Catellatospora sp. TT07R-123: one gene and its partner. The protein of the gene in region 1 interacts with the protein of each later gene in a pairwise test. Links are inferred from orthologs where the notes say so. Each region holds a gene or a part of one and is shown on either strand. Other genes may lie near its edges.

Region 1 (7,327 bases):
CCTCCTTGGCCCAGAAGGAGATGTGCCGCGACACCGCCGAGCCGAGGAAGAACTCGTCGGCGACGGACAGGTGGTTGCCTGCGAAGATGGCACCCCCCGTAGTGGGGATGTGCTCCTGCCCCTCGATCTTCGGCCGCCAGGCCAGTTTGACCGCGGGCGCCACAGTCCACAATCCGACCGTATAGAGCACCGGCACTTTCTGCCTCCATAGGGTATGAGCTTGCCGCCGGCCGATGAACTTACCTTGACGTCCTACCCTTCCTTCAGGAGGGGATTCCTGCCGGGCGGGTATGCCGCCCCTCGGTGGGTTCCTGCCTCACTGCGCGGTGCCGGAATCGCTCCCGGTCTTACCTGCGCTCCACAGGCGTTTAACCTCTCCGCCTCCCGCCGCGTCTCAGCGGCGAGTTTCCGTCCAGCGGCGAGAATGTTCTTCGCTGCGTTGAAGTCTCGATCATGGGTCGCCCCGCAGCTGCCACAGTTCCAGACCCGTACGCTAAGTGCCTTCGGGCCGTCATTGAGTCCACATGCTGAGCAAACCTGACTAGTTGGCTCAAAGCGTCCGATAACATAAACATGACGGCCGTATCGGGCAGCTTTAGACTCGAGCATCCTGCGGAAGCTCCCCCACGCCGCGTCATAGACCGACTTGGCCAGCCAGGTACGGGCGAGGCCGAGGACCGCCAGGTCTTCCAGGTAGATCGCTTGGTTCTCGCGAATCAGCCGGGTCGTCTCCTGATGCAGCCAGTCTCGCCGACTGTCCGCCACGCGCGCATGCACGCGCGCAAGCTTCACTCTCGCCTTAGCTCGGTTCTTGCTGCCCTTCTCCTTCCGAGCCAGGGCTCGGTACGCTCCCTTGAGGCGGCGCTCATGCCGCCGGAAGAATCGCGGGTTCTCGATGATCCGACCACGGGAGTCGACCGCGTACGCGGTCAGACCCAGATCGAGCCCGACCTCCTCGTCCACGACTGGCAGTTCCTCCGCTTGGACCTCTACGACGAAACTGGCGAAGTACCTGCCTGCCGAGTCCTTGACGACGGTGACCGATGACGGCTCGGCAGGCAGCTCCCTCGACCACCGAATTTCAAGATCACCCACTTTGGGCAGGCGGAGCCGGCCCGTGTCCAAGACCTTGAAGTTTGCATTTCGCGTGAACCGAATCGACTGCCTGGTGCCGCGCTTGGACCTGAGACGCGGTGGACCGACTCGGCGGCCCGCTCTCCGTCCCGACAGCGAACGGAAGAAGTTGCGGTAGGCCGTATTGAGATCGGCAAGCGCTTGCTGGAGAACAACGGCCGAGATCTCACCGAGCCATTGACGGTCCGGCAACTTCTTGGCCTGAGTCAACCAGCGGGAGAGCTCCGCATCCGTGACATAGGGTTCTCCGGCCAGCCTTGCCTGCTCACGTATGCGCAGCCCATCGTTGAAGACCACGCGAGCACATCCGAACGCCCGCGCCAGTGCCTGGCGCTGACCCGAGGTCGGGTAAAGCCGGAAGTTGTAGCGCAAGCGCACGAGAACATCATATTCGAGCGTTATGGGCGGCGATGAAGGTACGGGGCCGGTCCGATCAATCCGGCCCCGTACCTGCCTGCGGCGTTCAGCGTCGCGTCACACCCACGGTCACCTGCTCGCCATCGCCGACCTCCCCGGTGAAACCACCCTCGACCGCGCCAAAGGCGATCTCGTCGGCAAGCGTCTCTCCAGCGACGAACTCCCGGTGCGCGGTCACTGCCGCGACCACCTCGGGCGAGGCCGCCACGGTCACCGCGATCCGGTCGGTGATGTCCAGGTCCGCCTCGCGGCGGGCCTGCTGCACGGCCCGGACGACGTCGCGCGCCAGCCCCTCGGCGTGCAGCTCGGGCGTCACGGCGGTGTCGAGCACGACCACGCCCGCGTCCCCCGGCAGCGGGGCGGAGTGCTCGGCGTCGGCGGCGACGAGCTTCAGCTCGTACTCCCCCTCCTGGAGGGTGACCCCCGCGGCGACCGGGGCGCCGTCGACCAGCGACCACTCCCCCGCCTTCACCGCCTTGATCACCTGCTGCACCGAGCCGCCCACGCGCGGCCCGAGCACCCGCGGCACCACGTTGAGCACCTGCTCGCAGTGGCCGGTGAGGTCGTCGGACAGCACCACCTGCTTGACGTTGACCTCGTCGGCGACCAGGTCGGCGAAGTCGCGCAGCGACGACGCGTCCGGCGTGGCGACCGTGAGGGTCGCCAGCGGCAGCCGCACCCGCAGGCCCTTGGCCTTGCGCAGCGACAGCGCCGCCGAGCACACCTCGCGCACCCGGTCCATCGTCGCGACCAGCCCGTGGTCGGCGGGGAACAGTTCCGCCGACGGCCAGTCGGCCAGGTGCACCGAGCGCCCGCCGGTCAGCCCGCGCCAGATCTCCTCCGCGGTCAGCGGCGCCAGCGGCGCCACCACCCGGGCCACCGTCTCCAGCACCGTGTACAGCGTGTCGAAGGCGTCGGCGTCGGCCGCCCAGAACCGGTCCCGGCTGCGGCGCACGTACCAGTTGGTCAGCGCGTCCAGGTAGGACCGCACGCTCGCGCAGGCCGCCGACAGGTCGTAGGCGTCCAGCTGCGACTGCACCGTGGACACCAGCTCGCCGGTCTTGGCCAGGATGTAGCGGTCCAGCACGTTGGTCGAGTCGGTGCGGGTCCGCGCGGTATGGCCGCCGGCGTTGGCGTACAGGGTGAAGAAGTAGTACACGTTCCACAGCGGCAGCAGCACCTGGCGCACCGCGTCACGGATGCCCGACTCGTTCACGGCCATGTCGCCGCCGCGCAGCACCGGGGAGCTCATCAGCATCCAGCGCATCGCGTCGGCACCGTAGCGGTCGAACATCTCGTAGACGTCGGGGTAGTTGCGCAGGCTCTTGGACATCTTGCGGCCGTCGGAGCCCTGGAGGATGCCGTGGCTGACGCAGCTGCGGAACGCCGGCCGGTCGAACAGCGCCGTGGCCAGCACGTGCATGGTGTAGAACCAGCCGCGGGTCTGCCCGATGTACTCGACGATGAAGTCGCCCGGGTAGTGGTTCTCGAACCACTCGGTGTTCTCGAACGGGTAGTGCACCTGGGCGAACGGCATCGAGCCGGACTCGAACCAGCAGTCCAGCACCTCCGGCACCCGGCGCATGGTCGCCCGGCCCGTCGGGTCGTCCGGGTTCGGCCGGGTCAGCTCGTCGACGTACGGGCGGTGCAGGTCGGTGACCTTGACCCCGAAGTCCTCCTCCAGCTGCGCCAGCGAGCCGTACACGTCCACGCGCGGGTAGGCCGCGTCGTCGGAGACCCACACCGGGATCGGCGAGCCCCAGAACCGGTTGCGGCTGATCGACCAGTCACGGGCGTTGGCCAGCCACTTGCCGAACGAGCCGTCCTTGACGTGCTCCGGGGTCCAGCTGATCTGCTGGTTGAGCTCGACCATCCGGTCCCGGAACGCGGTCACCTTCACGAACCAGCTCGACACCGCCTTGTAGACCAGCGGGGTGTCGCAGCGCCAGCAGTGCGGGTACGAGTGCGTGTAGGTCTCGTGCCGCAGCACCATGCCGCGGTCCTTCAGCTCGCGGATGACCGCCTTGTTCGTCTCGAACACCTGCTGGCCCTCGTACGGCGGCACCAGCGCCGTGAAGCGCGCCCGCTCGTCGACGGTCACCACGGTCGGGATCCCGGCCGCCAGGCAGGTGTTCTGGTCGTCCTCACCGAACGCCGGGGCCAGGTGCACCACCCCGGTGCCGTCCTCGACCGTGACGAACTCCGCGCCCAGCACCTGGAACGCGTTGTCGCCCGCGTGGTTCACCAGGAACGGGAACAGCGGCGCGTACTTGCGCCCGACCAGGTCCGCACCCTTGACGGTGCCGGTCCGCTCGTAGCCCTCCAGCTCCTTGGCGTAGTAGTCCAGCCGTGCCGCGCCCAGGACCAGCTTCTCGCCGTCCTTCTCCATGACCGCGTAGTCGATGTCCGGGCCGACGGCCAGCGCCAGGTTGCTCGGCAGCGTCCACGGCGTGGTGGTCCACACCGCGACCTTCTCACCGGTCTCCAGCTGGAACTTCACCGCCAGGGTGGGGTCCTGCCGGTCCTTGTAGACGTCGTCCATCCGGGTCTCGGTGTTCGACAGCGGCGTCTCGCAGCGCCAGCAGTACGCCAGCACCCGGAAGCCCTCGTAGACCAGCCCCTTGTCGTACAGGGTCTTGAAGGCCCACATGACCGATTCCATGTAGTCCAGGTCGAGGGTCTTGTAGTCGTTGGCGAAGTCCACCCAGCGCGCCTGGCGGGTGACGTAGCGCTCCCACTCGCTGGTGTAGCGCAGCACCGAGGTCCGGCAGGCCTCGTTGAATGGGGCCACACCCATGTCGAGGATCTCGGCCTTGGTGGTGATGCCGAGCTGCTTCTCCGCCTCCACCTCGGCGGGCATGCCGTGGGTGTCCCAGCCGAACCGGCGCTCCACCCGCTTGCCGCGCATCGTCTGGTAACGCGGCACCACGTCCTTGACGTAGCCGGTCAGCAGGTGGCCGTAGTGCGGCAGGCCGTTGGCGAACGGCGGGCCGTCGTAGAAGACGAACTCGTTCGACCCCTTCACCCCGGCGTCGCGCTGCTCCACGCTCGCCGCGAAGGTCTTGTCGGCGGCCCAGAACTCCAGGACGCGCCGCTCCAGGGCGGGCAGGTCGGGGCTGGCGGACACGCCGTCGGCGGCGGCCTCGTGCAGTGGGTAGGCCATCGCGGGCTCCTCGTCACACTCGTCACTGATACGTACTCAGTGCGAGGACGAGCCTTGTGGGCCCGCGGTACCACCTCGCTTGCCCGTGCCAGGGTGCGCACGGGCCGCTCGTTCGGCTGTGACGGGCCGTACCCGTCCGGTTCTACTGGGCCCCGGTCACCCGGGTCCGTTCTTCCGGAGGCTCACCGGTGATAGCCGGGTCGATGCCTGTGCGTCCAGATTACCGCCGCCCCGGCCCGACCGGTCTACCGGGTTTCGGCACTGCGACATGCGCGCCTGACTCCGCGGCTTGATCGGCGTCAGGCGCGTCGCCGCTCGCGCTCGATCTCCCGGTACGGCTCCCGCATCGGCTTGCGGACCGCGTCCACCGAGGCCAGGTGCGCGTCCTTCGCCACCCCGTCGATCAGGTACACCCGCGTCCGGGCGTTGCCGAGCGGCCGCACCAGTCCGTGCTTGACCAGCGCCTGCACATCCCGGATCGCCTGATCCCGGGTGAGCTCCTCGTCACCCTGGTACGTGGTCCGCCGCAGCTCGCCCAGCGCGGCCGCATACAGCGCCGACACCGTCCGCTCCGGCAGCCCGCGCTCGGCCGCCACCCGCTCCAGCTCCCGCCACAGCCGCTCCGAGTAGTCGACCCGCCGTTGCACCAGTTGCGCCTGCTTGTGGTGCGCGGTGAGCGCGAACCGCAGCCACGGCCGGGCGTCCCGCTCCGGCTGGAACGAGCCGCCCTGGGTCTCCTGGAGCGCCTGGTAGTACTGCACCGTGTGGACCTGGTCGCCGAGCCACTGCTCGATGGAGGAGAACTCGGGCGCCAGGACCCCGTCGCGCGCCAGGACCAGCGTGTGCAGGCACCGCCCCATCCGCCCGTTGCCGTCCCGCCACGGATGGATGCAGACCAGGTTGAGGTGAGCCATCGCCCCTCGCACCAGCGCGGGCTGGTCGAGATCTCCGTCGTTGAGCCACTCCACCAGTTCCCGCATAAGTTCCGGCACCACGTCGGCATCCGGCCCGGTGTAGGCGGGTTCCAGCGGGTCGTTACTCGTCACGTAGATACCGCCGGCCCGGTATCGGCCCGGCCACTTCGGCAGGTTGTATTTGAGAATCATGAAATGCAGGCTCGCCAGCAGCATCTCGCCGTAGGAGAAGTTCGCCATCAGCGGTGTCTGCTGCACGAAGGTCATGGCGTCGCGGTAGCCCAGGATCGCCAGCTGGGTCTGCTCGTCGACATCAGCCGACAGCGTCTGCCCTTCCACTGCGGCTCGCGCGTCGGACATGCTGACCGTGATCTGCTCGATCGTGTTGGAGCCCTGCACCGCCGCAGCGAACAACTCGCGCCGCAGCTGACCCGTCCACCGAGGATGAGCACGAACGTGCAGCTGGAGGTCGCGGCGCATCTGCTCGATCTCGCCGAGCACACGCAGGTCGTCGTCGTCTAGCTTCGGCGTCTGAAGCAGCATCGCTCCATGCTACTACTCCTGTCGCATGTTCGCACGGAGCCGACCTGGGCGCATGAGTCTGTTAAATCCTTGTTCCGGCCGTGCCTGAAGTGCACCGGATCACCCGTCGCGGGAATCCGACATCCTGCCCCACATTCCACTGTGTACGGCACTCCGCCAGCGCGTACGTGAGTGACCTGAATCGCATCACAGGTGGGCTGACCGTTCGGTGAGCGTGGATGCTACCCAACGGTCTAGTGACCTCACCGGCCCGAACGGCCATCATGTCCGGTGTTCGCATCCGATGCCATCGCAGCGCGTGCGGACACATAGGACACAACGAGAGGCACGAAGTGTCAGACTCCGACTACACCACCCCCGAAGAGCCGGCTTCGACGCCGAAGCCCGCCGACGACGGCGCGGCCGACTCCAAGGCGTCCGACGCCAAGGCCGCCGCCCCCGCCGGCGCCGCCCCCAGCGCTGCGCAGAAGGACGACGACAACAACGGCGGCCGCAAGCGCTGGCTGCTGCTGCTCCTCCTGCTCCTGCTCATCCTGCTCCTGCTGCTGTGCGGCGGTTTCGCGTACATGAAGTGGTGGAAGAAGAGCGACGGCCCGACCCCGGGCACCTCGCCTTCGGCTGTCACGGCCACCACCGCAGCGGCCAGCCCGTCGCCGGCCGCGCCGTCGCCGAGCCCGTCCGCCGCCCCGTCGCCGAGCCCGAGCCCGGCCGCCCCGGTGCTGATCGCCGTGCCGAACGTGGTCGGCAAGTCGGCCACCGACGCCGAGAAGATCCTGGCGACCGCGGGCTTCACCAACGTCAAGTTCGTCGGCGACGACGGCAAGGAGCTGACCCTGCTGGTCAGCTGGAAGGTCACCAAGCAGTCGGTGAAGGCCGGCGACAAGGTCTCCGGTGACACCGAGATCGTGCTGACCTGCACCTCGGTCAGCAACGGCAAGGGCTGACCTTCGCCCACGCACGCGTTTTCGGCCGCCACCGGGCACCCCGGTGGCGGCCGGATCCGTTTCCGCCTTAAGGTTCGAGGTCAGCGCGGGGAGACCAGCGCGCGCAGGGTGCGGGCCTCGGCGACCAGGCGGCTGGACCCGGGCCGGGCCGCGACCTCGGTCAGCGCCGCAGGCACCTGGCGCACCCCGACCGCGGCGGCGCAGCGGTGCGC
Region 2 (4,551 bases), 1.1 Mb from region 1 along the record:
GGCGGCACGGCGCACCGTGACGGCCGTGCTGGGGGCGGTGGTCTCGAACCCAATCGCCATGAACACGACCTCGCGGTCGGGGTCGGCGCGGGCGAGCTTCAGCGCGTCCAGCGGGGAGTAGACCATGCGGATGTCGGCCCCGGCGGCCTTGGCGTCCAGGAACGACCCGGCGCCGCCGGGCACCCGCATCATGTCGCCGAACGAGGCGAGGATGACCTCGGGGCGGCGTGCGATCGCGATGGCGTCGTCGACGCGGCCCATCGGGATCACGCAGACCGGGCAGCCCGGCCCGTGCACCAGCTCGACCTGCTCGGGCAGGTAGTCCTCCAGCCCGTGCTGGTAGATGGTGTGGGTGTGCCCGCCGCACACCTCCATGAACTTGTAGTGCCGGCCCGGCTCGCACCGGGCCGCGATCCGGGCGGCCAGCGCGCGGGCCTGCTCGGCGTTGCGGAACTCATCCACGAAGCGCATCGACCGCTCCCCTACTCGATGGTGGACGACTGGAGGGCGGCGAGCTCGTCGGCGTAGGCCTGGCCGATGCTCTCCAGGAACTCCATCGCCGCCTTCGCCTCCGCTTCGTCGATCTTGGACAGGGCGAAGCCGACGTGGATCAGCACCCAGTCGCCGATACCGACCTCACCGGGCTCCAGCAGCCCGATGTTGATGGCCCGGCGTACGCCGGAGACGTCGACCTGGGCCAGGTCGGGGCGGTCGGTGTGGAACTCGACGACCTCGCCGGGGATACCGAGGCACATGTCAGCGCACCGCCCGGTCGATGAGGTGCAGCTCCTCCAGGATCAGGTCGTCCCCGCCCGACACCGTCACCCGCGCGCTGCCGCACTCGCCGCAGATCGCGGGCAGCGCCAGCGTCTCCCCCTCGTGGCCGCAGCCCCCGCAGACCACCCGGGCCGGCACCGTGACCAGTTCGATCTGCGCCCCGTCCGCCGTGGTGCCGGTGGCCACCAGCGCGAACCCGTCGCGCAGCGCCGGTTCGGCCACCCCGTGCCGCACCCCGATGCGCACCTTCAGCCGGTCGACCGCGCGCCCCTCGGCCCGCTGCCGCACCGCCGCGAGAATGCTCTCGCACAGCCCGATCTCGTGCATCCGTCCCCCGCTCACATGCTGCGCATCTTGAGGTACCGCTTCATGTCCGGCAGCGACTGGATCACCAGCGCCGCCGCTCCGGCCAGCACCAGCCCGGCCACGACCTTCTTCCACAACATCACGGTGCCCCTCTCCTCGATGGACCTGACAGACTCGACGTACCTGACGAAACGCTCTGCTCCAGCAGCGACCGGGGCCCGGCGTCCCACAGCTGCCGCACCAGGACGACCGCGACGTCGACGGCGGCCAGCACCGGGCGGCTCAGCCCGATGCCCTCCTCCAGCGCCAGCGGCTCGCAGCCGACCAGCAGCACCCGGCCGGGGTCGCCGCCGCAGCTGTCCAGCAGGTGCAGCACCCGGTTGGGCTGCATGCCGTGCGGATCGACGAGCACGCCGTCCCCGGCCGCGCGGTCGGCGGCGCGGTCCTCGGCGGTGATCTCGACCAGGCGCACGGTGCCGGGGACGTCGCCGCGCTGGTCGGTGTCGACGAGCACGGTCGCGTCGTAGCCGTCCATCAGGTCGTACGCCAGATGGATGCCGCGGATGCCGTAGTCGGCCACCCGTACCCACTCCGGATGCGGCTGCGCCGCCAGGCGCGCCGCGACCTCGACGCCGAAACCGTCGTCGCTGAGGAAGATGTTGCCCAGGCCCGCGATCAGCACCCGGGTCGTCATGCGGGGGCCACCTCCTCCGGTGCGAAGTAGCGGAACCGGCCCTGCTCGACCTGGAGGTCGGCGGCCGGATCGTCGTCGACGGTGACGGCCAGGTGGGTCGAGCCGTCCACATCGAGCAGCACGGCGTGGACCGTCGCGACCCGGTCCACCAGGAACATGTCCTGCGCGTCGGTACGCCGCCCGCCCGGCCGCAGCCGCACCTTGCACCCGGCGCCGACCGCGACCCCGTCGACCACCACCGTGTCGGTGGCCGGGTCGACGCCCGCGTCCGCGCCCGGGTCCCACCAGGGCGCCGTGGTCCGGAACGGGTCCGCCGCGACGCCGACCGGGCGCAGCTGCCGGATCGCGCCGTGCAGGCGCTCGAACAGCTCCGGCGGCAGCGTCTCGGCCCGGCCCAGCAGCGCGTCCGCCCGCGCGTCGGTGGCCCGGACCTGCCGCTTCTCCGCGTCGGTGAGCGTGAGCGTGCGCAGCACCAGCAGCTCGTCGATCTCCAGCGAGTCGAACGTCTCGCCGGGGCTCTCGGGCGCGACGACGGGGTGGTCGTACAGGATCACCGGCGCGGACAGGACCGCGTCGGTGCGTCCCGGCTCGCCCAGCAGCACCGGCCAGGTGCGCACATTGCGGCAGTCGCGCACCGCCGCCTTCGCCCACTCCGGCGGGTCGAGCGCCGACACGAACCCGCCGGCGCTCAGCGCGAACACGCTGTGCGCCGCGATCAGCGACGACCGCAGCGCCTGCGGCCGATCGCCACGCTGCCTGTCCAGATCTTGTGCGTCTGGTGTCGCCCCGGCAGCACCAGACGCACAAGATCTGGTCTCGGTGCGGTTCTCCACCGCGCACGTGAGGCGCAGCACGCGGTACGGGCCGGGCAGCCGCTCCACGCGCAGGCGCAGAACGCCCTGGAGGGGACGGCGTACGCGGCGCAGCCGCAGGTCGGGGCTGAGCTGCTCGATCTGCTCGGCACCCGGGACGGCGAAGGGGGTCACGTCGTCCGGGGCGTCCGCGAGCGGCCACAGCGGGACCGCCACGTCGACGGACTCCTCGGCGGTCTCGTCGAAGGTCAGGTGCAGCACGCCGTCGTGCTCGGCGGACTCGCGCGGCGCCCAGCCGTCCGGGGTCGCCGCCTCGACGGTGCGGGTGACGGCGTGCAGGAAGCGCAGCCGCCAGCGCAGCACCGCGTCGGGGCCGGGCTCGGCCAGCAGCTGGGTCTGGCAGGTGGCGTACTCGCCGTGCGCGTCGGAGGCGTACGACGGGGGCACCAGCACGCCGAACTGCCAGCGCAACTGGTTCTTGGCCGCGTCGGCGCGGTACGGGTACAGCAGGTAGCCCTCGTACAGCACCGCGTCGGCGACCGTGCGGGCCTGCTCGAACGGGTCGCTCAGCGGGGAGCCGGACACGCCGCCTCCTCCGGCTGGGCCGCCAGCAGCCCGGCCAGCGCCGCGTCGGCGGTCGGCACCGCGTGCCGGGCCTGGTAGCGCAGCAGCGCGTCGGTGGTGTCGCGGCGCAGCCGGATCCACGCCGAGTCCGGGAAGTAGAGGTCCATCAGGTCGCGCCAGACCGCCGCGGGCATCCGGTAGGCCGCCTCGCGGTCCCACGGCACCCGCGCCACCTGCACGCCCGCCTCGCCCGCCACGAACACGGTGCCGCTGAACAGCAGCGTCAGCGGCACCTCCCCGCCGGACAGGGCGTGGAAGAACTTGCCGAGCCCGACCTCCAGGTCGTACGAGCAGGGCACGAGCAGCTCCATCTCGGTGCGGCCGGTGAACCCGGGCAGCATCGCGGTGACCGTGGCGAACTGGAGCTGCTGCATGCTCGCCGCCCAGCGGGCCGGTTCACCGAAGACGCACGCCAGCTTCTGCGCCTCGGCGTCGGTGTAGTCGCGGCCGCGCGGGTCGATCCGCAGCTGGCAGGTGAGCACCCCGGCGTGCACGCGTACGTCCCCGGGGCCGGTCACGCCCAGGCGCAGCCGCAGCGTGGGCGCGGCGGCCCAGCGCTGGGCCTGCACGTCCAGGCAGGTGAAGTCGAGCTCAAGCAACTGCGGCCTCCGTCCTCGCGCCCGCGCGCACCTCGTCCAGGAACCCGGCGACGGCGGCGCGGGCCTGCTCGCCGCCGTCGAAGCCGCGCCAGTGCGTACGCACCAGCCCGACCAGGCGGTAGCAGGCGTCGATGGGGACAACGAAGCACTCCGGCCCCTGGTCGCCCCGGTGCATGAGCAGCGCGGCCACGTCCTCGGGCAGGGCGGCGGTGGCGGGGTGCCGGGCCAGCAGCTCGGCCCAGGTGTCGGCCGCCAGCGGGGACTCGGCGGCACCGGCCGGGCTCGGGTAGAGCGCGACAGGGTGGTGCAGGGCGCTGTCGCGGTAGACGAACGCGAGCCGGACCGGCAGGTCGAGGGCGGCCCACTCCCGCTCGGTGAGCGGGAAGCCGGGCAGCGCGGTGACGGCGTCGGGGATCGCGGCGTAGCGCGCGGCGCCGCCCGTGGCGGACGGCGCGGGGAAGAGCAGCCAGCAGGGGCGGCAGGCGCAGGGCAGCGCGCGGGAGTGGCGGTCGACCAGGTGGTCGTGCCGCTCGGGCAGCGGCGCCCCGCACAGCTCGCACCGCTCGGTGTCCGCCGGGGCCGGGGCGCCCGGGGCCGGCCCGGCCGCCGGGCGCAGGTAGCGGCGCAGGGTCATGCGGGCACACCGGCGTCGCGCCGTCCGATCTGGAGCAGCGGCGCGGGCGCGGCCCGCTCCTGCACCCGCACCTCGACGACCTCCGGCGCCGCCTGCTGCACCGCC

The links.
Region 2: the proteins of ileS (region 1) and Cs7R123_RS08955 interact in binary tests that used the Escherichia coli proteins (3 or more experiments, as listed by UniProt). The link is inferred for Catellatospora sp. TT07R-123 from one-to-one orthologs.

Annotation. Positions count from the first base shown.
Region 1 is NZ_BNEM01000001.1:3,196,730-3,204,056, forward strand. What follows is about bases 1,398-5,032. They hold ileS (isoleucine--tRNA ligase), read right to left. Parts: upstream 4,715-5,032; coding sequence 1,598-4,714; downstream 1,398-1,597. Other genes in these bases: Cs7R123_RS13670 (RNA-guided endonuclease TnpB family protein), read right to left, coding at 1,398-1,512; Cs7R123_RS13680 (Fic family protein), read right to left, coding at 5,014-5,032. In the rest of the region: Cs7R123_RS13665 (1-acyl-sn-glycerol-3-phosphate acyltransferase), read right to left, coding at 1-196; more of Cs7R123_RS13670, read right to left, coding at 253-1,397; more of Cs7R123_RS13680, read right to left, coding at 5,033-6,171; Cs7R123_RS13685 (PASTA domain-containing protein), read left to right, coding at 6,504-7,115; Cs7R123_RS13690 (DUF6493 family protein), read right to left, coding at 7,196-7,327. UniProt on the Escherichia coli protein: Catalyzes the attachment of isoleucine to tRNA(Ile). As IleRS can inadvertently accommodate and process structurally similar amino acids such as valine, to avoid such errors it has two additional distinct tRNA(Ile)-dependent editing activities.
Region 2 is NZ_BNEM01000001.1:2,143,216-2,147,766, forward strand. What follows is about bases 1-2,999. They hold Cs7R123_RS08955 (hydrogenase maturation protease), read right to left. Parts: upstream 1,778-2,999; coding sequence 1,223-1,777; downstream 1-1,222. Other genes in these bases: hypD (hydrogenase formation protein HypD), read right to left, coding at 1-471; Cs7R123_RS08945 (HypC/HybG/HupF family hydrogenase formation chaperone), read right to left, coding at 483-755; Cs7R123_RS08950 (hydrogenase maturation nickel metallochaperone HypA), read right to left, coding at 757-1,119; Cs7R123_RS41080 (hypothetical protein), read right to left, coding at 1,116-1,223; Cs7R123_RS08960 (hypothetical protein), read right to left, coding at 1,774-2,999. In the rest of the region: more of Cs7R123_RS08960, read right to left, coding at 3,000-3,174; Cs7R123_RS08965 (DUF6084 family protein), read right to left, coding at 3,156-3,812; Cs7R123_RS08970 (DUF5947 family protein), read right to left, coding at 3,805-4,446; Cs7R123_RS08975 (hypothetical protein), read right to left, coding at 4,443-4,551.